Regions from separate parts of the Kitasatospora sp. NPDC058170 genome, predicted to be linked through region 3. Evidence: riboswitches for the same ligand, from Rfam matches in the RefSeq annotation. Region 3 holds a riboswitch; each other region holds the start of a gene.
What was found. Region 3 has a riboswitch for cobalamin ahead of ACFVVX_RS29550 (prenyltransferase/squalene oxidase repeat-containing protein). Riboswitches for the same ligand answer to the same signal wherever they lie in the genome.

Region 1: linked by a shared signal. The riboswitch ahead of ACFVVX_RS07740 (CoA-acylating methylmalonate-semialdehyde dehydrogenase) and the one ahead of ACFVVX_RS29550 (prenyltransferase/squalene oxidase repeat-containing protein) in region 3 are both predicted to bind cobalamin.
Region 2: linked by a shared signal. The riboswitch ahead of ACFVVX_RS30690 (HoxN/HupN/NixA family nickel/cobalt transporter) and the one ahead of ACFVVX_RS29550 (prenyltransferase/squalene oxidase repeat-containing protein) in region 3 are both predicted to bind cobalamin.
Region 4: linked by a shared signal. The riboswitch ahead of ACFVVX_RS14140 (FecCD family ABC transporter permease) and the one ahead of ACFVVX_RS29550 (prenyltransferase/squalene oxidase repeat-containing protein) in region 3 are both predicted to bind cobalamin.

Annotation. Positions count from the first base shown of each region.
Region 1 is NZ_JBHVUV010000005.1:4,469-9,820, forward strand. It holds gene ACFVVX_RS07730 (isochorismate synthase) at 1-548, opposite strand, end outside; gene dhbA (2,3-dihydro-2,3-dihydroxybenzoate dehydrogenase) at 631-1,383, opposite strand; cobalamin riboswitch at 1,729-1,920, shown strand; gene ACFVVX_RS07740 (CoA-acylating methylmalonate-semialdehyde dehydrogenase) at 2,137-3,636, shown strand; gene ACFVVX_RS07745 (acyl-CoA dehydrogenase family protein) at 3,653-4,783, shown strand; gene ACFVVX_RS07750 (enoyl-CoA hydratase/isomerase family protein) at 4,783-5,352, shown strand, end outside.
Region 2 is NZ_JBHVUV010000033.1:496-5,847, forward strand. It holds gene efp (elongation factor P) at 1-559, opposite strand, end outside; gene ACFVVX_RS30685 (M24 family metallopeptidase) at 643-1,749, opposite strand; gene ACFVVX_RS30690 (HoxN/HupN/NixA family nickel/cobalt transporter) at 1,873-3,048, opposite strand; cobalamin riboswitch at 3,081-3,275, opposite strand; gene ACFVVX_RS30695 (ArsR/SmtB family transcription factor) at 3,371-3,775, shown strand; gene ACFVVX_RS30700 (SRPBCC family protein) at 3,817-4,296, opposite strand; gene ACFVVX_RS30705 (RNA polymerase sigma factor) at 4,293-4,772, opposite strand; gene ACFVVX_RS30710 (DUF3995 domain-containing protein) at 4,944-5,352, shown strand, end outside.
Region 3 is NZ_JBHVUV010000030.1:34,221-39,572, reverse strand. It holds gene ACFVVX_RS29555 (hypothetical protein) at 1-253, opposite strand, end outside; gene ACFVVX_RS29550 (prenyltransferase/squalene oxidase repeat-containing protein) at 250-2,025, opposite strand; cobalamin riboswitch at 2,129-2,285, opposite strand; gene ACFVVX_RS29545 (carboxymuconolactone decarboxylase family protein) at 2,443-2,982, opposite strand; gene ACFVVX_RS29540 (rhodanese-like domain-containing protein) at 3,262-4,635, shown strand; gene ACFVVX_RS29535 (TSUP family transporter) at 4,806-5,352, shown strand, end outside.
Region 4 is NZ_JBHVUV010000011.1:7,043-12,394, reverse strand. It holds gene ACFVVX_RS14160 (amino acid ABC transporter ATP-binding protein) at 1-58, shown strand, start outside; gene ACFVVX_RS14155 (CGNR zinc finger domain-containing protein) at 171-755, shown strand; gene sodX (nickel-type superoxide dismutase maturation protease) at 830-1,270, opposite strand; gene sodN (superoxide dismutase, Ni) at 1,456-1,851, shown strand; cobalamin riboswitch at 1,988-2,107, shown strand; gene ACFVVX_RS14140 (FecCD family ABC transporter permease) at 2,296-3,273, shown strand; gene ACFVVX_RS14135 (ABC transporter ATP-binding protein) at 3,273-4,064, shown strand; gene ACFVVX_RS14130 (ABC transporter substrate-binding protein) at 4,073-5,068, shown strand; gene ACFVVX_RS14125 (nuclear transport factor 2 family protein) at 5,134-5,352, shown strand, end outside.

The DNA of each region.
Region 1 (5,352 bases), on a different contig from region 3:
CCGGCCGGCACGGCGAAGGTGTAGCCGTGCGGGTCGCGGTCCAGCAGCCGGCCGAGCATGGCGGGGATGTCGGTGCCGCCGGGGGAGGTGAGCTCCAGCGTGCGGGCGAGGACGACCTTGGCGAGCTCCGGGTCCTGACCCATCAGCCGTACCGCCTCGGCGACCGCGTCCCGGTAGCCCCCGGGCGCGGGGACGGGACGCCTGGTCCACGCGGCCCGCGCCGCCCGGGCGGGGGCGGGGGCGGCGCGGGTGCCGCGGATCGGCTCGGCCCGCAGCACCCGCTCGGGGATGAACAGTTCGGCGGGGCGCCCGGGGGAGAAGGGGATCGCGCCGACCACGACCGGGTCGCGGCCCTCGGCCTGCGCCGCGGCCAGCAGCCGGCCGGCCTCGGCGGGGTCGGGGACGGACCGGTGCACGCCCTCGGCGAGCAGGGTCCGGGTCGGGCCGGTGAGGAAGGCCCGGTCGGCGGCCGGGCGGTAGGCGGCCAGCAGTGCGCTGCCGTCCAGCGGCGCCGCGACGGGGGACCGGGCCTCGGAAGCCGTGGTCATGGTGCTCCGTTCTGCCGGTGCCGGGGGCACCGGGGTGGTGGGACTCGAAGGGGCGGGCGCTTCCGGGCCGCCCGGGTCGGGGTCAGGCCCGCAGGGTGGCGCCGCCGTCGACGTAGAGGTCGTGCATGGTCACGTGCCGCGCGCGGTCGCCGGCCAGGAAGAGGACCGCCTCGGCGACGTCCTCGGGCGCGGCGATCCGGCCGAGCGGGATCCCCACCCGGTAGGTGGCCGGGTCGCCTTCGAGGACCCGGCGCTCGGCGTCGTCGTCGGTCCACAGCGCGCGCTGCATCGGGGTGTCGGTGGACCCGGGCGAGACCAGGTTGCAGCGCACCCCGGAGGCGGCCAGCTCCAGGCCCAGGCAGCGCATGAACATCGTGGTGGCCGCCTTGGAGGCCGCGTACGCGGCCATGTTCATCCGGGGGACGCCGGCGGCGTTGGACCCGACGGTGACGATGCTGCCCCGGCCGCGCTCGGCCATCCGGCGCCCGACGGAGCGGCAGGTGTGGAACACCCCGGTGGTGTTGACGGCGAAGGTGCGCTGCCAGTCCTCGTCGCTGGTGTCCAGGGCGGGTCCGGAGTGCAGCACGCCCGCGACGTTGACCAGGATGTCGAGCGGTCCGTGCTCCCGCTCCGCCTGCTCCACCAGCCGCTCGACGGCCCCGGCGTCCGTGACGTCGAGGCGGTGGACCGAGGGCCCGGAGGGTGACAGGTCGCTGCCCACGACGTGGGCCCCGCGGTCGGTCAGCAGGCGGGCGACGGCGGCCCCGATGCCCTGGGAGGCGCCGGTGACCAGGGCCGTCCGGCCCTTGAACTCATCGGTGGATATCGATGCCACGGGTCACCGCGCCGTCGTGGCGGCGGACTTGCCGGGGGCCCGGCCGGTGCGACGCGGTCTGGGGACGCGGCTGAGGGCGGGTGGCATGGACGTTCTCCCTGAGGTCGGAGCGCGGCGGCTGTCGGACAGGCTTGCGAGACAGTGAGGTAAGGTTAGCCTAACCGCATTGGCGGGCTCCAGCGGCCGCCCCGCCCCCTTCCCGGTCCTGTTGCCGCCCGGGCGCTGTGGCGGGCTGGGCGCCCGACATGACGTTAGCCTTGCCTAAGTGGCATGTCCGGCGGAGGGGTTCAGGCCGGGGAGCCCTTGCGCCTGGGGCTCGGTGGGGGCACGGCACCCTGGACTTACTAGGACGTCCAACTATATGGTCGTGAACCAAGGCCCGCAGTGCAGGGAAGCCGGTGTGAATCCGGCACGGTCCCGCCACTGTGACCGGGGAGCGCGTCACCGCAGTACCAGCCACTGGCAGCCAGCCGGGAAGGCCGGGTGGCGCGCGCTGATCCGGGAGTCAGGATACCGACTGCGGGTGTTCCGTGTTGTCCACGAGGATGGAGCAAACACGCATGGCACCGGTCTGTGTTCCTCCTGGCCCTGGTGATCCTGCGACGGCCGCGGCACACCCGTCACCCTGACGGTCTCCACCGCGCCAGGCAGAACCCGGCACCCCGTGACCCGCCCACCGCGGCGCGCGGCGCCGACCCCTGCCGTGCCCCAGCCCTCGGATCCTCCCGACATCCTGACGAGAGCAGGCTTGTGATGGTCCGTGAGCTCACCCACTTCATCGGCGGAAAGCACGTCACCGGCACCTCCGGGGTGTTCGGCGACGTGTACGACCCCAACACCGGCACCGTCCAGGCGCGCGTACCGCTCGCCGGCCGGGCCGAGACCGAGGCGGCGATCGCCGACGCCGAACAGGCCCAGACCGAGTGGGCCGCCTGGAACCCGCAACGCCGCGCCCGCGTGCTGCTGCGCTTCCTGCAGCTGGTCGAGGCCGAACGCGAGCCGCTGGCCCGGCTGCTGTCCGCCGAGCACGGGAAGACCGTCGCCGACGCCCACGGCGACCTCCAACGCGGCCTGGAGGTCGTCGAGTTCGCGGCCGGGGTGCCCCACCTGCTGAAGGGCGAGTACACCGACAGCGCGGGCACCGGCATCGACGTGTACTCGCTGCGCCAGCCGCTCGGCGTGGTCGCCGGCATCACCCCGTTCAACTTCCCCGCGATGATCCCGCTGTGGAAGGCCGCACCGGCCATCGCCTGCGGAAACGCCTTCATCCTCAAGCCCTCCGAGCGGGACCCCTCGGTGCCGCTGCGCCTCGCCGAGCTCTTCGTCGAGGCCGGTCTGCCGCCGGGCGTGCTGAACGTCGTCAACGGCGGCAAGGAGGCGGTCGACACGCTGCTCGACGACCCCCGGGTGGCGGCGCTGGGCTTCGTCGGCTCCTCCGACATCGCGCAGTACGTCTACGCCACCGCGGCCGCCCGCGGGAAGCGCGCGCAGTGCTTCGGCGGCGCCAAGAACCACATGATCGTGATGCCGGACGCCGACCTCGACCTGGCCGCCGACGCCCTGATCGGCGCGGGCTACGGCTCGGCCGGCGAGCGCTGCATGGCCATCTCCGTCGCGGTGCCGGTCGGGGAGGAGACCGCCGACGCCCTGGTGGCCAAGCTCACCGAGCGGATCGCCGCGCTCAGGGTCGGCGCCTCGCACGACGCCGAGGCCGACTTCGGCCCGCTGGTCGGCCGGGACGCCCTGGACCGGGTGCGCGGCTTCCTCGACGCCGGGGTCGAGGAGGGTGCCGAACTGGTCGTCGACGGCCGCGGGCTGACCGTGCCCGGGTACGAGGACGGCTACTTCCTCGGCGCCACCCTCTTCGACCGGGTCACCCCCGGGATGCGCATCTACCGGGAGGAGATCTTCGGCCCGGTGCTGTGCGTGGTCCGCGCGGCGGACTACGAGGAGGCGCTGCGGCTGCCCAGCGAGCACGAGTACGGCAACGGGGTGGCGATCTTCACCCGGGACGGCGACACCGCGCGGGACTTCACCCGCCGGGTCACCACCGGGATGATCGGCGTCAACGTGCCGATCCCCGTCCCGGTGGCCTACCACACCTTCGGCGGCTGGAAGCGCTCCGGGTTCGGCGACCTCAACCAGCACGGGCCCGACTCGATCCGCTTCTACACCCGGACCAAGACCGTCACCTCGCGCTGGCCCTCCGGGGTCAAGGAGGGCGCGAGCTTCACCATCCCGACGATGGGCTGAGGCCGCCGTGCACACCATGACGGAGGATCAGCGCGCCATCGCCGAGACCTGCCGGGGGTTCGCCCGCGAGCACCTCGCCCCGAACGCGGTGGAGTGGGACCAGAACAAGCACTTCCCGGTCGATGTGCTGCGCAAGGGCGCCGGACTCGGGCTCGGCGGCGTCTACGTCCGGGAGGACCAGGGCGGCTCGGCGCTCGGCCGGCAGGACGGGGTGCTGGTGTTCGAGGGGCTGGCCACCGGCTGCCCGTCCATCGCCGGGTACCTGTCGATCCACAACATGGTCGCCTGGATGATCGACCGCTACGGGAGCGACGACCAGCGCGCCCGGCTGCTGCCCGGCCTCTGCTCGATGGAGAGCCTGGCCAGCTACTGCCTGACCGAACCGGGCGCGGGCTCCGACGCCGCCGCGCTGACCACCCGGGCGGTGCGCGACGGCGACGGCTACGTCCTCGACGGCGTCAAGCAGTTCATCTCCGGAGCCGGCGCCGCGCAGGTGTACGTGGTGATGGCCCGCACCGGCGGCCCGGGGGCGTCCGGGATCTCCGCCTTCGTGGTCGAACGCGACGACCCGGGCGTCTCCTTCGGCCCCAACGAGAAGAAGATGGGCTGGAACGCGCAGCCGACCCGCCAGGTGCTGCTGGACGGCGTCCGGCTGCCGGCCGACCGCCTGCTCGGCGCCGAGGGGGAGGGCTTCCGGATCGCCATGACCGGCCTCAACGGCGGCCGGATCGGGATCGCCGCCTGCTCGATCGGCGGCGCCCAGGACGCGCTGGAGCGCGCCACCGGCTACCTGGCCGACCGGGAGGCGTTCGGCGCCCGGCTGCTGCACGCCCAGGCGCTGCAGTTCCGACTGGCGGACATGGCAACGGAGTTGGAGGCCGCCAGATCGCTGGTGTGGCGGGCGGCCGCAGCGCTCGACCAGGGCGACCCCCGGGCGCCCGAGCTGTGCGCGATGGCCAAGCGCTACGCCACCGACACCGGCTTCGAGGTCGCCAACGCCGCGCTCCAACTGCACGGCGGCTACGGCTACCTGGCCGAGTCCGGCATCGAGAAGATCGTCCGCGACCTGCGGGTGCACCAGATCCTGGAAGGGACCAACGAGATCATGCGCGTCATCGTCGCCCGCGGCCTGACCGGGGCCGCGTGATGGCCGGGAGCGGGACGAACGAGGTCCTCGTCCAGCGGGAGGGCCGGGCCGGCCTGGTGGTCCTCAACCGCCCGGCCGCCCTGAACGCCCTCACCCACGCCATGGTGCGGCGGATCGCCGCCGCGCTGGACGACTGGGAGCGGGACGACCGGGTCGCGACCGTCGTCATCAGCGGGGCCGGGGAGCGCGCCTTCTGCGCGGGCGGCGACATCGTCGCCATCCACCGCGCCGCCACCGGCGGCGACCCGGCCGCGGTCGAGGACTTCTGGCGCGACGAGTACCGGCTCAACGCCCGGATCGCCCGGTACCCCAAGCCCTTCGTGGCCGTGATGAACGGCATCGTGATGGGCGGCGGGGTCGGCGTCTCGGCCCACGGCAGCGCCCGGATCGTCACCGAGACCACCAGGGTGGCGATGCCGGAGGCGGGCATCGGGTTCGTGCCGGACGTCGGGGGCACCTACCTGCTCGCGCTGGCCCCCGGCGAGCTGGGCACCCACCTCGCCCTGACCGCCGGCTCGGCGGGCCCCGGCGACGCCCTGCTCTGCGGCCTCGCCGACCACTTCGTGCCC
Region 2 (5,352 bases), on a different contig from region 3:
TCACCCGGCCGAGGTAGCTGCCGTCGCGGGTGTCGACCTTGATCTTCTCGCCGGTGACGATGAAGAGCGGGACGGCGATCTCGGCGCCGGTCTCCAGGGTGGCCGGCTTGGAGCCGCCGGTGGAGCGGTCGCCCTGGACGCCCGGCTCGGTGTGCGAGATGGTCAGCTCGACCGAGGCCGGGAGCTCGATGTACAGCGGCGCACCCTCGTACATGGCGACGACGGCCTCGAAGCCCTCGAGCAGGTACTTCGCGGCGTCGCCGACGACGGCGGGCTCGATCGTGGTCTGGTCGTACGTGTCCGTGTCCATGAACACGAAGTTCTCGCCGTCCTTGTACGAGAACTGCATGCCGCGCTTGTCGACATTGGCGGTCTCGACCTTGGTGCCGGCGTTGAAGGTCTTGTCGACGACCTTGCCCGTCAGGACCTCCTTGAGCTTCGTGCGCACGAAGGCCGGGCCCTTGCCGGGCTTGACGTGCTGGAACTCGACGACGGACCAGAGCTTGCCGCCCTCCAGCTTGAGGACCATGCCGTTCTTGAGATCGTTCGTGGAAGCCACGGGCGCACTAACTCCTGGATATAGCTGTCAAGGAACCAAGGGTTGCGTCCTGCCTCCCGCAGCAGCCGCTCGACGGCCGCGGGTCACAGGGCGAGGAGCTCCTTGGTGGTGATGGTGAGCAGCTCGGGCCCGCCCTCTTCGAGGGGGCGCACCACGAGCGTGTCCTCGATCCGGACACCGCCCTTCCCCGGGAGGTGGACCCCAGGACCGACGGTGACCGGCACGCGGCTGTCCAGTTTACCCATGTCCGAGGGCCCCAGTCGCGGCGCCTCCCGGATCTCCAGCCCGATGCCGTGGCCGACCGGGTGGGGAGAGGTCTCGGTGTGCCCCGCGGCCTGGAGGATCTCCCGGGCGGCCTGGTCGGGTACGTACTGCTCCACACCCGGACCGAGCGCCTCCCGCGCGGCCCGCTGGGCCCGGAACACCAGCCGGTGCAGCTCCACCTGCCAGGGCGCGGGCGCGGCCCCGATCACGAAGGTCCGGGCGGTGGAGACGCCGTAGCCGCGGTACTGGGCACCGAGCACGACGGTGAGGAAGTCGCCCTCCTCGACCCGGCGGTCGGTGGGCTGGTGGGCCTGCTGCCCGGAGTGGCTGCCGGTGCCGACGGACACCGGGAAGGCCGCCCGGTCGGCGCCGTGGTCGATCATCCGGCGCTCCAGCTCCATCGCCAGGTGCCGCTCGGTGCGGCCGACGAGGATCGACTCCAGCAGCTCGCCGAGCGCCTGGTCGGCGATCTCGGCCGCGATCCGCAGGTCGGCGATCTCGTGTTCGTCCTTGACCACCCGCAGCCGTTCGACGACCTGCGCGAGGTCCGCCAGCCGGACGCCCTCGGCCAGTCCGGCCACCGCGCGGTGCCGGCTGACGGTCAGGTCGTGCTCCTCCACGGCGAGGTCCGCCACCCGCAGCCGGACGGCCGCGGCGGCCGCGGCCAGCACGGTGTCCGCCCCGGCGGCCACCGGCAGCTGGGTGATGTCCTCACCGATCGCGCGGTCCCCGGTGTCGTCCGGCGGCAGGTCGTCCGGCAGTGCCAGCACCACCCGCTCCCGGGTGAGCAGCACGCTCGCCCCGCACGGCGGGCAGCCGGTCAGGTACCGGACGTTCGCCGGCCGGGTGATCAGCGCCGCATCGGCCCCGGACGCACTGCAGTGCTCCCTCAGCCGCTCCCGCCGGCCCGCGTACGCATCAGCCATGCGTCGAGCCTACGGAGCCCCACCCCGATCCGCCCGCCGAGCAGACCCGACCGGGCAGCCGCCGCCCCCGGCCCCGGGCCCCGCCCGGGTTCGCGGTCCGGGCGGGCGGCGGCGCCGACGGCCTCAGCCCTCCGCCGGAGCCGAAGCCTGGGTCGAAGCCGGGGTCGAAGCCTGGGCCAGGACCGCGCCCTCCCCCGCCGCCGGGGTCCAGCGCTGTTCGACCCTGGCCAGCCGCCAGTAGGCGATCGCCGCGCCCCAGACCACCACGAAGAGGCCGACGAGCACGTAGCCGACGTTGTCCAGCGACAGCTCGGCGATCCACCCGCTGACCGGGTCGGTCAGGTCCAGCTTCTCGTGCAGCACCCCCACCAGTTCGATGGTGCCGATGACGAAGGCCACCGCGATCGACAGCCCGGTGATGGTCAGGTTGTAGAACACCTTGCGCACCGGGTTGGAGAACGCCCACTGGTAGGCGAAGTTCATGAACGTCCCGTCCAGCGTGTCGAACAGGCTCATCCCCGCCGCGAACAGCAGCGGCAGGCAGACGATGGCGTACCAGGGCAGGCCCGCCGCCGCGCCGGAGCCGGCCATCACCATCAGCGTCACCTCGGTCGCGGTGTCGAAGCCGAGGCCGAGCACCATGCCCACCGGGAACATCTGGCCGGGCCGGGTGATCGAACGGGTGGCCCGGTTCAGCAGCCGGGCCAGGAAGCCGCGCGCGTTGAGGTGCTCCTCCAGCTCCGCCTCGTCGAACCGCCCGGCCCGCATCGACCGGAACACCTTCAGGATGCCCAGCAGGGCGACCAGGTTGAGCGCGCCGATCAGGTAGAGGAAGGCCCCGGAGGCGGTGGTGCCGACCACGCCGAGCCACTTGTGGGTGGCGGACTCGTCGTCCATCAGCGTGTTGGCCAGCTGGGCGCCGCCCGCCACCAGGGCGGCCATCAGGACCACCATCGAGGAGTGCCCGAGGGCGAACCAGAAACCCACCGAGACCGGCCGCTTGCCGTCCGCCATCAGCTTGCGGGTGGTGTTGTCGATCACCGCGATGTGGTCCGCGTCGAAGGCGTGCCGCATGCCGAGCGTGTAGGCGGTGACGCCCAGGCCCACCCCGAAGACCTGGGTACCGACCTCGTACTCCTGCGGGGCGACCAGGAAGACGAGCGTCCCGAAGGCCACCACGTGCATGGCCAGGATCACCCCCATGAGCCCTGCCGTGCGGATCGTGTCCTCCCGCCTCCAGCGGAAGGACGGCAGCACCGCGGGTGTCGCCGGCACAGCGGCGGTTTCGGGCAGGGTCATCGTGGGATCACGCTCCAGCACCTCGTGGAATGACGTTCGTGAGATGCCGTGGCCGGTCTCCTGGCTTACGGGGCGTCCGTACCCGCCTTCCCAGGCGCGCGAGGCACCCAGTGGCGTCGTGGCTACGGACGACTCCCCCCGATCACAGTGGCGAGGGCCGCTCCGGACTGGGGACCCCTGAAGGTCCGTCACCGGTCTTCCCGAACACCACGGCGGGCAACACCGTAGGGGCCGGAACAGCACCCTTGCAAGGCTGCGCACCTGCGCAGGTGTCCAGGATCACAGCCCGCCGGCCGCGCGGGGCGGCTGCAAGAATGGGCCCATGCATCTCGTACCGGCCGACCGCGCGGGCCAGCGCACCATCGACGGGCACCGGGTCTGCGAGGCCATCGCCGCGATCGGCGACACCGCGCACGTCCGCTCCTGGGCCGAGCGGTTCTCGCTGCTCGCCGACCCCGGGCGGCTCGCGCTGCTGCTCGCCCTGCACCGGGCCGGGCCGCTCGCCGTCAGCGACCTGGCCGTGGCCACCGGTATGCGCGATCCGGCCGTCTCCCAGGCGCTGCGGCTGCTGCGCACGGCCGGCGCCGTCACCGGCGACAAGGACGGACGCGTGGTGCGCTACCGGCTCGTGGACGACACCATGCGCCCCCTGCTCGACGAGTGCGCCGCCGCCGAGCACCACGAGCCCGCCACCGGGCGCCCCGGACCGGCCGCCGCCACGGGCTGACCGCCCCCGGGCCCGGTCTGGCGCACCCGCGGGGCGCGGCCTCAGCCCTCCCGGACCAGGCGTTCGAAGCGGTGCAGCGAACGGTCGGCGAGCGGCTCGGTGACGGGCCGCAGGGCGCGGCCGAGCGGGCCCGCGCCGGGCAGCCGGAAGGCGCCGAGGAAGGCGAAGCGGGTGCCGTCCGACTCGGGCCTGGCGGCCAGGCCGCCCAGCAGGAAACGGCTGCGCATCAGGCACCAGCCCGGCGTCAGCTCGACGTCGAAGCGGGCGCGCAGGCGGGAGTGGCCGACCACCAGGGCCTGTCGGCGGCCCTCCGCCGGGCCCTCCCCGAGGCGGACCGAGCGGATGTCGGGCAGCCAGCGCGGCAGCCGGCCCTCCAGGTCCGCGGCCACCGCCCAGACCTGGTCGAACGGGGCGTCGATCACCGCCTCGTGGACGGCGCCGCCCGGGGTGGCGGCGGCGATGACGTGCAGGCGGCGGACCGGGTCGAAGCCGGCCACCGGCCAGGGAATGCGCTCGGTCACTGCTGCCACGCCCTTCGGAAGCTGAGTCGGGCCCGGGACAGCCGGGACTTCACGGTGCCGGTCGCCACGCCCAGCAGCTCGGCGGTGGCCCGCTCGTCCAGGCCCTCGATGTCACGCAGCACCAGGACGGCGCGGTGCTCGGGGGTGAGCCGGGCGAGGACGTCCTCGATGTCGGTGGCGAGCTGCGGATCGCCGGGGCGGGGCAGCTCGGAGAGGTCGGCGGGGACGCAGCGGGCGACCCGCCGCACGTGCCGGACGGCCTCGCGGACGGCGATCGAGCGGACCCAGCCGAACAGCGCCGCCGGGTCCTTGAGCTGGCGCAGCCGGCGGAACACCGCGATCAGCGCCTCCTGGGTCGCGTCCGGCCCGTCGTCCAGCGCGATCGGGCCGCAGAGCCGGCGCACGTACGGCGTGACCAGCTCCAGCAGCTCGCTGACGGCCAGCTGGTCGCCGCGCTGGGCGGCACGGACCAGCACGGCGGTTTCCGTCGGGGTGTCGGGACCATCCACGTCCGATCAGAGGCGCCGCGGCGGCCGGACGTTCCCTCGCCCCCGCCGCTTTCCGCTGTGACGCTCGCCACAGGAACGTCCGCCCGCCGGGGCGGCTCCTGTGGGGCGACACACTGCCGGGACACCCGAGGGGCCGTCATGAACCGCCGCCGTACCGCCGCACTCGCCATCGCCACCGTGCTCGCCGCCGACGGGCTGCTGCACGTCTACTGGGCCACCGGCCGCACCTGGCCGGCGCCGGACACCGCGACGCTGTCGCAGGTGGTGCTCAACGCCGACGTGCCGTTCACCCCGCGGGTGGTGCTGCCGCTCGCCGGGCTGCTGTTCTCGGGCGCCGCGCTGGTGGCGGCCCGCGGCGGGCTGCTGCCCGCCACCGCCCGCCGGCTGCCGGCCCTCGCCCTGCACTGGGGTCCGCGCGCGGTGGCCGGCGGACTGCTCGCGCGCGGACTGGCGGGGCTGGTCTGGGCGGCCGGGATCGGCGCCGCGACCGACTCGGCCTTCTACCGGCTCAACCTGGCCCTCTACACACCGCTCTGCCTGGCCGGCG
Region 3 (5,352 bases):
GCCCGGTGCCGGCGGTCCGCCAGCCGCCCTGGTTGAGCAGGGTGTACCCGGTGGTCGGGGTGGTGCCGCAGGAGCGCAGCAGCGGGCCGCCCCACTTGGCGAGGTCCACCGCGAGCACCACCCCGGAACTCGTGGTGCAGCGGCCGAGGGGCAGCGGGTCCGCCGCCGCCGGGCCGGCCAGGCCGAGCGCGGCGGCGAGCAGGGTCAGCACGGCCACAACTCCGGCCGGCCGGTTGAGCGTCGAACGGTTCACCGGTGCCTCCCAGCGGACGAACGGGTACGGCGGGCGTAGGCGACGGCGGCGCCGCCGGCCAGCAGCAGGGCCAGGGCCGTGAGGGCGATCGGCTCCACCTCGGTGCCGGTGCTCGCGAGACCGGAGCCGGACGGCACGGGCACGTCGAGGCGGACCGGGACCGCGGGGTACGCGGTGGAGTCGCCGGGGCCCGGGCGGTTGTCGGTCCGGCCGGGGGCGGGGGCGCCGCCGGCGGGCGGGGCGGACTCGGGAGGCGTGCCGGTCGGGATGGTGCCGGTCGGCGTGGCGGTCCCGGTCCCGGTCGGCGAGGCGGTCGCACTCGGGGACGCCGTCGCGGTCGGGGACGTGGTCGCGGTGGGCGAGGCTGTCGCGGTCGGGGACGTGGTCGCGGTGGGCGAGGCGGTCGCGGTCGGGGACGTCGTCGCGGTCGGCGAGGCGGTCGCCGTCGGGGAGCCGGTGGCCGTCGGCGAAGTGGTCGCCGTGGGGGACGCCGTCGGCGAGGGCGAACCGGTCGGCTGCGTCCCGCCCAGTGGGCGGCTCAGCGTCCCGAAGGAGGTCCCGACCGTCCCGCCCAGCGCCTGGGTGGAGGCCCGGACGTCCGAGCCCTGCTGTCCCCCGGCCGCGACGTTGAAGCCGCCGTCCGCGTTCTGCTGCCCGGTCAGGAAGTCCCGGGCCCGGGCGATCGCCGCGCCGTACGAGGCGGCCCGCAGGCTCAGGCCCTGGACGGCGAGGGCGGCGGAGTTGGTGGAGTCCCCGGCCGCACCGGGGAAGCCGCCGTCGGCCAGCTGCCGGCCGGCGATCCAGGCCGCCGCCCGGTCCACCGCCTGCTGCGCCGCGGGGTCGTCGGTGAGCAGCGCGAGGGCCATCGCGGCCATCGCGGTGCTGTCCACGTCCGAGTCCCCGGTGGCGGGGATCAGGCTGGGCCAGGAGCCGTCCGGGTGCTGAAGGCCCTTCAGGTAGCCGACCGGGCCGGCGGCCGCCGCGGTGTCCCCGGCCCGCAGCTGCGCCATGATGCCGAGCGCCTGGGAGAACACCGAGGTGGCGTAGGTGTAGTTGCCCGCCGCCGCGCAGGAGGTGTCGGGCGCGGGGCTGGGTGCGGCGCAGACCGTCTTCGCCAGTGCGGCGATCAGGTCCTGCCCGCCGAAGCGGTGCGGGTCCCGGCCGACGACCTCGGCCAGCAGCGCCTCCTTGCCGATCGAGCCGCCGCCCGCGTACTCGGAGCCGATCCCCGTCCAGTCGTCCGCGGTGCGGCCGCTGCCGTCGGTGCCGCGCCCGTCGAGGAAGTCGGCGATCCGGCGCAGCGCGGGGTCGTCGGTGCCGGTGGCGGCGAGGGCGAAGGCCGCGTCGATGGTGAGGCCGAAGTCGGCGAAGCCGGAGTCGGGGAAGGCCTCGTAGTAGTGGCCGTCGAGCAGCCTGGCCGGGGCGGTGAGGTAGCCGGAGCCCTTGGCGAGGTCGGGCGTCCGGCCGCCGGGCTGCGGGGTGGTGACGTCGTGGGCGAGGGTGGCGGTGCTGAACCCGGCGTTGTGCAGCAGGTTCATCCCGGTGGGCGGGTGGGCGTCGCAGCCGCCCACGATGCCGCCGCCCCAGGGCCCGAAGTCGACGGCCACGACGGCGCCGGAGGTCGCGGTGCACTCGTCCATCGGGTCGGCGGCGGCGGAGCCGGAGTAGCCGAACAGGACGGCGCTGCCCGCCGCCACGGCGAACGCGGTGGCCGCGGCGAGGGACAGGGTGCGGCGGTCTCTGCCGCTCGTACGGGTGCTGCGGACCTTCACCGGACACTCCCCAGTCGGTCGACGCGGGGCCGTGCGCAGCGAACGGCGTGCCCGTACCGGGGCAGCCGTCACCATCGCACCGCAGTCCGCGACGGCGCTCGTGTTGCTCGAAAACCCCCGGCGCAGGCATTCCGGCTCGCCCGTGCCCCTCTCGGGGACCAGGCCTACGGTTGCGGGTCAGCGCCGGATTCGGACCGGCTTCCCCTGCTGCCGAGGAGGAAAAAACGCTTCATCAGACCACGGCGCACAATCCGTGGTCAACGTGTCGCCCGGCCGCACACCGCCGAGTTCACCGACCCGGACAGCGGCCCCCCGAACGCCAACACCCGTGGCCGACACGGCACGACGGCCCTCGCGCAGTGGATCGCGCGAGGACCGTCGTGCGGCGTCAGGTGCGGTACCCGGTGGCGCCGCCGGTCAGCGCGGGCTGCCGTAGCCGCGCTCGACGATCCGCACGGCTCCCTCGGTGTAGTAACTCCGGTCCGCCGGAAGCTCGGTGGCGAGACAGTCGACGTAGCGGTTGTACATACAGAAGGCCGCCGCGATCAGGACGGTGTCGTGGATCTCCCCGTCGCCCGCCCCCTCCGCGCGCGCCGCCTTGACGGCCGCCTCCGAGACCGGGCCGACCTGCGCCTGCACCTCGGCCGCGATCCGCAGCAGCGCCCGCAACTGCGGTGACACCGGCGCGGTTTCGAGGTCCGTCTTCACTGCCGTCACCACGTCGAGGCCGCCGTCGAGCTGGGCGGCCGCGAAGGCCCCGTGCGACTCGGAGCAGAACCGCGTCCCGTTGAGCTCCGACACGTACGAGGCGATCAGCTCCCGCTCACCGCGCGGCAGCGGGGACGGGCCGCGCAGCAGCGCTTCGGCCAGCTGGTTCAGCGGCGCGGCCGTATCCGGGCGCTCCACCATCAGACCACTGATACCGGGCAGGTCGTTCCCGATCCTGATGTGCGGCACTATGCGTTCCCTCCGGGCGGTTCGGCTGTGGACCGCCCCATGCTCCCGGCCCCCGGACAGCCGGACCATCTTCCGGATTGCTGAATACCGGCGGCGGGCGAACGGCCCGCAGGACGGCCCCGGCCGGCCGCCGACGAGCGCGGGCCCTTCCGTCGGCACGAGCGTGAACCGGTCCGTGTGGCGACCGTCGCACCCTCCCAAAAATACCCCCCCAGGTATTTCTGTTACGGTGGATCCAGATACCCCGGGGGGTAACTGCGCGACGAGGGAGAGTGTGCCGTGTTCTTTGCCGACATCCTGGAGACCGAAGGCCTGGGCAACCGGAGCCATCTCGCGGGCGGGCCCCGGACCGCGGTGGTGGTGGATCCGCCGCGGGACATCGACCGGGTGATCGCCGCGGCGGCCCGGCGCGGGGTGCGGATCGCGGCGGTCGCCGAGACGCACGTCCACAACGACTACGTCAGCGGCGGTCTGGAGCTGGCCCGGGTGACCGGCGCCCGCTACCTGGTGCCCGCCGGGGCGTCGGTGGCGTACGAGCGGGTCGCGGTCGCCGACGGCGACGTCGAGGAGATCGACGAGGGCCTGGTGCTGCGGGCCGTGGCCACTCCGGGGCACACCCCGCACCACACCTCCTACGTACTGGAGCACGAAGGGCACGCCGTCGCCGCGTTCACCGGCGGGTCCCTGCTGATCGGAAGCGTGGGCCGGCCGGACCTGGTCGAGCCGCGCCTGACCGAGGAGCTGGCGCGCGCACAGCACGCCTCCGCGCACCGCCTGGCCGCCGAGCTGGACGACGAGGTCGCGGTGATGCCCACGCACGGGTTCGGCAGCTTCTGCTCCTCCGCCCAGGCCGGCGGCGAGGGCAGCACGATCGGCGTGGAGAAGGCGTCCAACCCGGCGCTGGTCCAGGACGTCGAGACCTTCGTCGCGGAACTGCTGGCCGGGCTGGACGACGTGCCGGCCTACTACGCCCACATGGGCCCGGCCAACGCCGCCGGCCCCGCCCCACTGGACCTGACCGCGCCGCGCCGCGCCGACGCCGGGGAGATCGCCCGCCGCCTGGCCGCCGGGGAGTGGGTGGTGGACCTGCGCAGCCGCACGGCCTTCGCCGAGGGCCACGTGGCGGGCTCGTTCAACTTCGAGGTCGACGGGCAGCTGGCCACCTACCTGGCGTGGATGGTCCCGTGGGGCCGGCCGGTGACGCTGCTCGCCCGGAGCGCCGAGGAGGTCTCCCGGGCGCAGCGCGAGCTGGCCCGGGTGGGCATCGACCGCCCGGCCGCCGCGGCCGTCGGCTCGCCCGCCGACTGGGTCGGCGGCGAGGTGCCGCTCGCCTCGTTCCCGCGGGCGACGTTCGCCGACCTGGCCGCCGCACGCGGGCGGGGTGAGGACGTGGTGGTGCTGGATGTGCGCCGCGACGGCGAGCGGGCCGGCGGCTGGATCGAGGGGAGCGTGCACGTCCCGGTCCACGAAGTCCACCGGCGCCTTCACGAGGTGCCCGCCGGGACGGTGTGGGTGCACTGCGCCGGCGGGATGCGGGCGGCGATCGCCGCCTCCGTCCTGGACGCCGCCGGGCGCCGGGTGGTGGCCGTCGACGACGGCTACCCGGCCGCCGCGGCGGCCGGCCTCACGCTCACCCCGCCCGCCCGGTCCTGACCGCACCACCCCGTTCCGCCGCACCACCCCGTTCCGCCCGGCCCGACCCGGGCCGGCGGAACGGGCGCACCTTGAGGAATCACCATGCTTGTGTCACCTCGCGGCCCCGGCCGCGGCACGCCCGCCCGGGCGCATCGGACGCCTGAGGACGGGACGGCGGGCACCGCGATATGACCGCGCTCGTCCTCGCCCTCCTCGCCGGGGCGCTGGTCGGCCTCGCCCTGGGCTCGCTCGGGGCGGGCGGAAGCATCCTGGCCGTTCCCGCGCTGGTCTACCTGCTCGGCTTCAGCCCGGCCGGGGCCACCACCGCCAGCCTGATCATCGTGATCGCCACCTCGCTCACCGCACTGGTGGCCCACGCCCGGGCGGGAGCGGTGCTCTGGCGGCCCGGTCTGCTGTTCGCCGCGGCCGGACTGCTGCCCGCCGCCGCGGCCGGGCTGCTGTCCGTACGCATTCCCGCCGCCGCGCTGACCCTGGCCTTCGCCGCGCTGGCGGTGCTCGCCGGACTGCGCATGGTGCGCGGGCGGACGCCCGCGGCGACGGGAGGCGTATCGGCGAAGGGTGCGGTGTCGGCGCCCCGCGCGGCGGGGGCGGGGGCCGCGCTGGGCGCGGTGACCGGGTTCCTCGGGGTCGGCGGCGGCTTCCTCGCCGTCCCCGCCCTGGTGGCGGCGCTGGCGGTGCCGATGAGCGCGGCCGTCGGCACCAGCCTGCTGGTCA
Region 4 (5,352 bases), on a different contig from region 3:
CGTGCTCACCGACCCCCAGCACGAGCGCACCCGCGCGTTCCTCTCCAAGGTGCTCTGAGCGCACCCCCTGGGCGCCCGGCAGGCCGGTCCTGCCGGGCGCCCTGCGTTTGCCCCGCCAAGGTAATAGGCTGGAGGCACTAAGCCCGTTACCAACGCTTGAAAGGACCACCGTGGAGCTCGCCTCGTACGCAGACCTGGCCGTTCGGCTGGTCAACACCGAGGAACCCGAGCGCGGCACCGACTCGCTGACCTCGGTGGAGGCCGTCCGCGGCCTGTTCTCCGACTCCTCGCGGGCCGCCGCGCTCGCCGACGAGGCGGACCTGCCGCGACTGCGCGGCGTCCGCACCCGGCTGCGCGGGGTCTTCGAGGCCGCCGCCGAGGGGGACGAGATCCGGGGCGTCGACCTGCTGAACAGCCTGCTGATGGAGTACCCCGTCAGCCCGCTGGTCTCCGGGCACGACTACCTGGACGATGCCGGCCGCCCCCGCTGGCACCTGCACCTCGCCGACAACTCGCCCACCGCCACCGCGCACTTCAGCGCCGTCGCCTGCATGGGCCTGGCCGTCCACCTCACCGAGCTGGGCGCCGACCGGCTCGGCATCTGCCAGGCCGCGCCCTGCCGCAACGCCTACCTGGACACCTCGACCAACCGCTCCCGCCGCTACTGCTCCGACCGCTGCGCCACCCGCGCCAACGTCGCCGCGTACCGGGCCCGCAAGCGCCTGGAGGCCCAGGAGGCCGCTGCGGCCTCCTAGGTCCGTGCGGGGTGTTTGCAAAGTCCCGCCGGGTCCGCGGCGACTTTGCGAACACGCCCTGGCCCCGAGCTGCCTCAGAACTCGTCGGGGTCCACCCAGACCCCGAGTCGGCGGGCCAGCCCCGGCACCCGGGCCAGCGGGCCGCGGAGCAGCAGCCGCTCCAGCCGCCGGCCCGGCGCCAGCCAGGCCGGGCACGGCCGCAGCCGCAGCAGCACCCGGCCGAGCACCAGCTCGTCCGGCACCGCGCCGTAGCTGCGGCTGTCGCTGTCGATCGGCCGGTTGTCCGACAGCAGCCACCAGCCCTTCGGCCGCCGGGCCCCGGCCCGCTTCACCACCAGCAGGTCCTGCTGGAACGGGTGGCGGAACACCACCACCGCACCCGGCCTGATCCGCGCGCCGTACCGGACGACCAGCTGGTCGCCCTCGCGCAGGGTGGGCACCATCGAGTCGCCCGCCACGTCGATCAGCCCGAACGGGGCGACACCCCCCGGGGTGCCGCCCTCCGGTTGCACCATCCGCGCCACGACTCCTCCTCCCGGCTCGCCGCGTCCCAGTGTGCCGTACGGACCGTCACCCGCCGATGTCCGGATTGGCCCGGTTCCGGCTCCGCCTTTTGCCCTAGGCCGACTGCCCGATCGCGAAACCCGGTGGCCGGAGGGGTAATCTCGGGCGCGGGAAGACGATCTAAGGAAGGACTCCCATGTTCTCTCGTCTGTTTGCACCGCGTGCCACCGCTCACGCCCACTGTGACCTGCCCTGCGGCGTGTACGACCCGGCGCAGGCCCGGATCGAGGCCGAGTCGGTGAAGGGCACCCAGGAGAAGTACCAGGCCAACGAGGACGCGGCGTTCCGCACCCGCGCCCTGATCATCAAGGAGCAGCGCGCCGAGGCCGTCAAGCACCACATCTCGGTGCTGTGGAGCGACTACTTCAAGGCCCCGCACTTCGAGAAGTACCCGCAGCTGCACCAGCTGATCAACGACACCCTGAAGGCCGCCTCGGCCGCCAAGGCGTCGACGGACCCGGCCACCGGCCAGGCCCTGCTCGACCTGATCGCCGAGGTCGACAAGATCTTCTGGGAGACCAAGCAGGCCTGATCGCCGCTCAGTCGCCTTCGACCGCCCCCCTCCGGCCCGCCGGACGGGGGCGGTCGTGCGTTCCGGGGCGCTCCCGGTCTTCCGAACGTTCCCGGGAGGCTCCGCCCCGGCACCGGTAAGGGTTGACCGGCCCGAGCAGTTGTTATGCTGCCAGGGCGTCCCGAGGGGGAAGTCCGGTGCGAATCCGGCGCTGACCCGCAACGGTAGGCGGGGCCCCGGCCCCGCGAGCCCGATCGCCCTGGGGCGCTGACCTCCCGACAACTCGCCGTGGACTGCGAGGGGATGGCGCTCCGGCACACCCTGATGCCCCGGCCCGCCGCCCCCGCCCGGACCACCGCCCGAGGCTAAGGCGCGCCCCCGTTGAGCACCGCAGCGACCGCACCGCTCCGCCGAATACCCGTCGTACCGCTGGCCGCCGCCCTGGCCGCGGCGCTGCTGCTGTCCATGGTCTGCGGGGTGGCCCTGGGCGCCTCCGGACTCGGCTGGGCGCGGGTACTGCGGCTGCTCGGCGCCGGACTGACGGGCGGTCGGCTGGAGGCCGAGGAGGCCGCCGCGTACGCGATCGTCTGGGAGATCCGGCTGCCGCGGACGGTGCTGGCCGCCGTGGTCGGCGCCGGACTCGCGGCCACCGGCGTCGCGGTGCAGGCGATGGTCCGCAACGCGCTCGCCGACCCGTTCGTGCTCGGCATCTCCTCCGGTGCGGCGGTCGGCGCCAACGCCGTCCTTCTGCTCGGCGCCCTCGCCTCGCTCGGGGTCTGGGCGCTGTCGGTCTCCGCCTTCGGCGCGGCCCTGCTGGCGATGGTGCTGGTGTACGCCGCCGCCCGGTCCGCCTTCGGCCTCACTCCGCTGCGGCTGGTCCTCACCGGCACCGCGATGTCCTACGGCTTCTCGGCGGTGACGGCACTGATGGTGTTCGGCGCCGCGCGCGGCGAGGCGGCCCGCAGCGCCATGATGTGGATGCTCGGCAGCCTCGGCGGGGCGACCTGGGGCTCGGTGCCGATCGCCGCCGCCACCGTGCTGGCGGGCCTGGCGTACCTGGCCTGCTCGGCCGGGCGGCTGGACGCGCTCGCGATGGGCGACGAGACGGCCGCCTCGCTCGGGGTGGACGCCGACCGGCTGCGCCGCGAGCTGTTCGTGGTGACCGCCGCCGTCACCGGCACGGTGGTCGCGGTCAGCGGCGCGATCGGCTTCGTCGGGCTGATGGTGCCGCACCTGACGCGGATGCTGGTCGGCGCCGGGCACCGCCGGGTGCTGCTGGTCGCCCCGCTCGCCGGCGCGCTGCTGCTGGTCTGGGTGGACATCGTCTCGCGGGTGGTGCTCGCCCCCGCCGAACTGCCGGTCGGGGTGGTCACCGCCGTCCTCGGCGTGCCCTGCTTCCTGCTGCTGATGCGCCGTCGCGGCTACACCTTCGGAGGCCGCTGATGGACATCGACCTCGACCGGGTCTCGGTCGACCTCGCCGGGACCCGCCTGGTCCACGACATCACCCTGAGCGCCGCCGCCGGCCGGGTGGTCGGCCTGGTCGGGCCGAACGGCAGCGGCAAGTCGACGCTGCTGCGCTGCGTCTACCGGGCGCTGCGGCCCGCCGCCGGCGCCGTCCGGCTGGGCGGCGCCGACCTGCACGCGCTCGCCCCGCGCGAGGCCGCCCGGCGGGTCGCCGCGCTGCCCCAGGAGCACTCCGCCGAGTTCGACTTCACGGTGGCCGAGGTGGTCGGCATGGGCCGGCTCCCGCACCGCGGCGCCTTCGCCGGACCGAGCGCGCAGGACGCGGAGCGCTGCGCCGGGGCACTGCGCCGGGCCGGCGCGGACCACCTGGCCGGGCGCGGCTTCCTCAGCCTGTCCGGCGGAGAGAAGCAGCGGGTGCTGATCGCCCGCGCGCTCGTCCAGGAGCCGCGGGTGCTGGTGCTGGACGAGCCCACCAACCACCTGGACATCGGCCATCAGCTGGAGGTGCTGGCCCTCGTCCGGGAGGCCGGGCCGACCGTGCTCACCGCGCTGCACGACCTCAACCTGGCGGCCGGCCACTGCGACCTGCTGTACGTGATCGAGGCCGGCCGGATCGTGGCCTCCGGGCCGCCCGCCGAGGTGCTCCGACCCGCGCTGCTGGCCGAGGTGTTCGGCGTGCGCGCCACCCCGGTGCGGCATCCGCTGACCGGCGCCGTCCACCTGCTCTTCGACCGCCTCGACCCGCTCGACCCGCTCGACCGACCCTAGGACCTCGTATGCGTACCAAGGCCGTTGCCACCGCCGCCCTGCTCACCCTCGCCCTGACCGCCTGCGGCGCGGAGATCGCCCCCGCCGGCGGTGCCGCCGCCGGCTCCGCCCACTACCCGGTGACCGTCGACAACTGCGGCGCCAAGGCGACCTTCAAGACGAAGCCCGCCCGGGTGGTGACCAACGACGTCGGCATCACCGAGCTGATGCTGGCGCTCGGCCTCGCCGACCGGATGGCCGGCTACGTGATGCCCGACGAGAAGGGCCAGGTCGACAAGGTGGCCTGGAAGGACGGCTACGCCGGGACCACGTGGCTCTCCAAGCAGCAGATCACCAAGGAGATCGTGCTGGAGGCCAGGGCCGACCTGGTCTTCGCCGGCTGGCACTACGGCTTCAGCGACGCCGACGGCTTCACCCCGCAGGCGCTCGCCGGGCTCGGCATCGACTCCTACGTGCTGAGCGAGTCCTGCCGCAGCGGCAAGGGCCCGGAGCGCGGGGTGATGTCCCCGCTGGACGCGCTGTACACCGACCTGGCCAACCTCGGCGAGATCTTCGACGTCCGCGACCGGGCCGACAGGCTGATCGCCGGGTTCAGGGCCCAGGTCGCCGCCGTACCGCAGCCCGAGCAGCGGCCGAGCGTGTTCCTCTACGACAGCGGCGAGGACAAGCCGTACACCTCCGGGCGGTTCGCCGCACCGGAGGAGATCATCGCCAAGGCCGGCGGGCGCAACGTGATGGGCGACCTCGCCGACTCCTGGACCACCGTCGGCTGGGAGAGCGTGGTGCAGCGCAACCCCGAGGTGATCGTGATCAACAACTACGGCGAGACCGGCGCCGAGGCGAAGCGGAAGTTCCTGAAGTCCTTCCCGCCGCTGGCCGGGGTCTCCGCGATCAGGAACGACCGGATCTTCGTCCTGGACTACGTCGACCTGGTGGAGAGCCCCCGCAACCCGGCGGCGATCACCGCGCTCGCGGCCTATCTGCGCGGTGTGACGGCCGGTTGACCGGCCCCGCGGCGGGCGTACGCTCGAAGGTACGAGCCGACGGAAGCGACCGGAGGAGCGACATCATGACCACCACGGCGGCGCCGCCCGCCTTCGACACCCGGGCGCTGCGCGAGGGGATCGAACGCGGCGACGCCGAGGCCCTGCTCGCGCTCTACGCCGACGACGCCGAACTGCGCATGGTCGACCGCAAGACCCAGCCCAGCCACCCGCTCGTGGTGCACGGCCGCGCGGAGATCGGCGCGATGCTGAGCGACGCCTACGGCCGCGAGACGACGCACCGG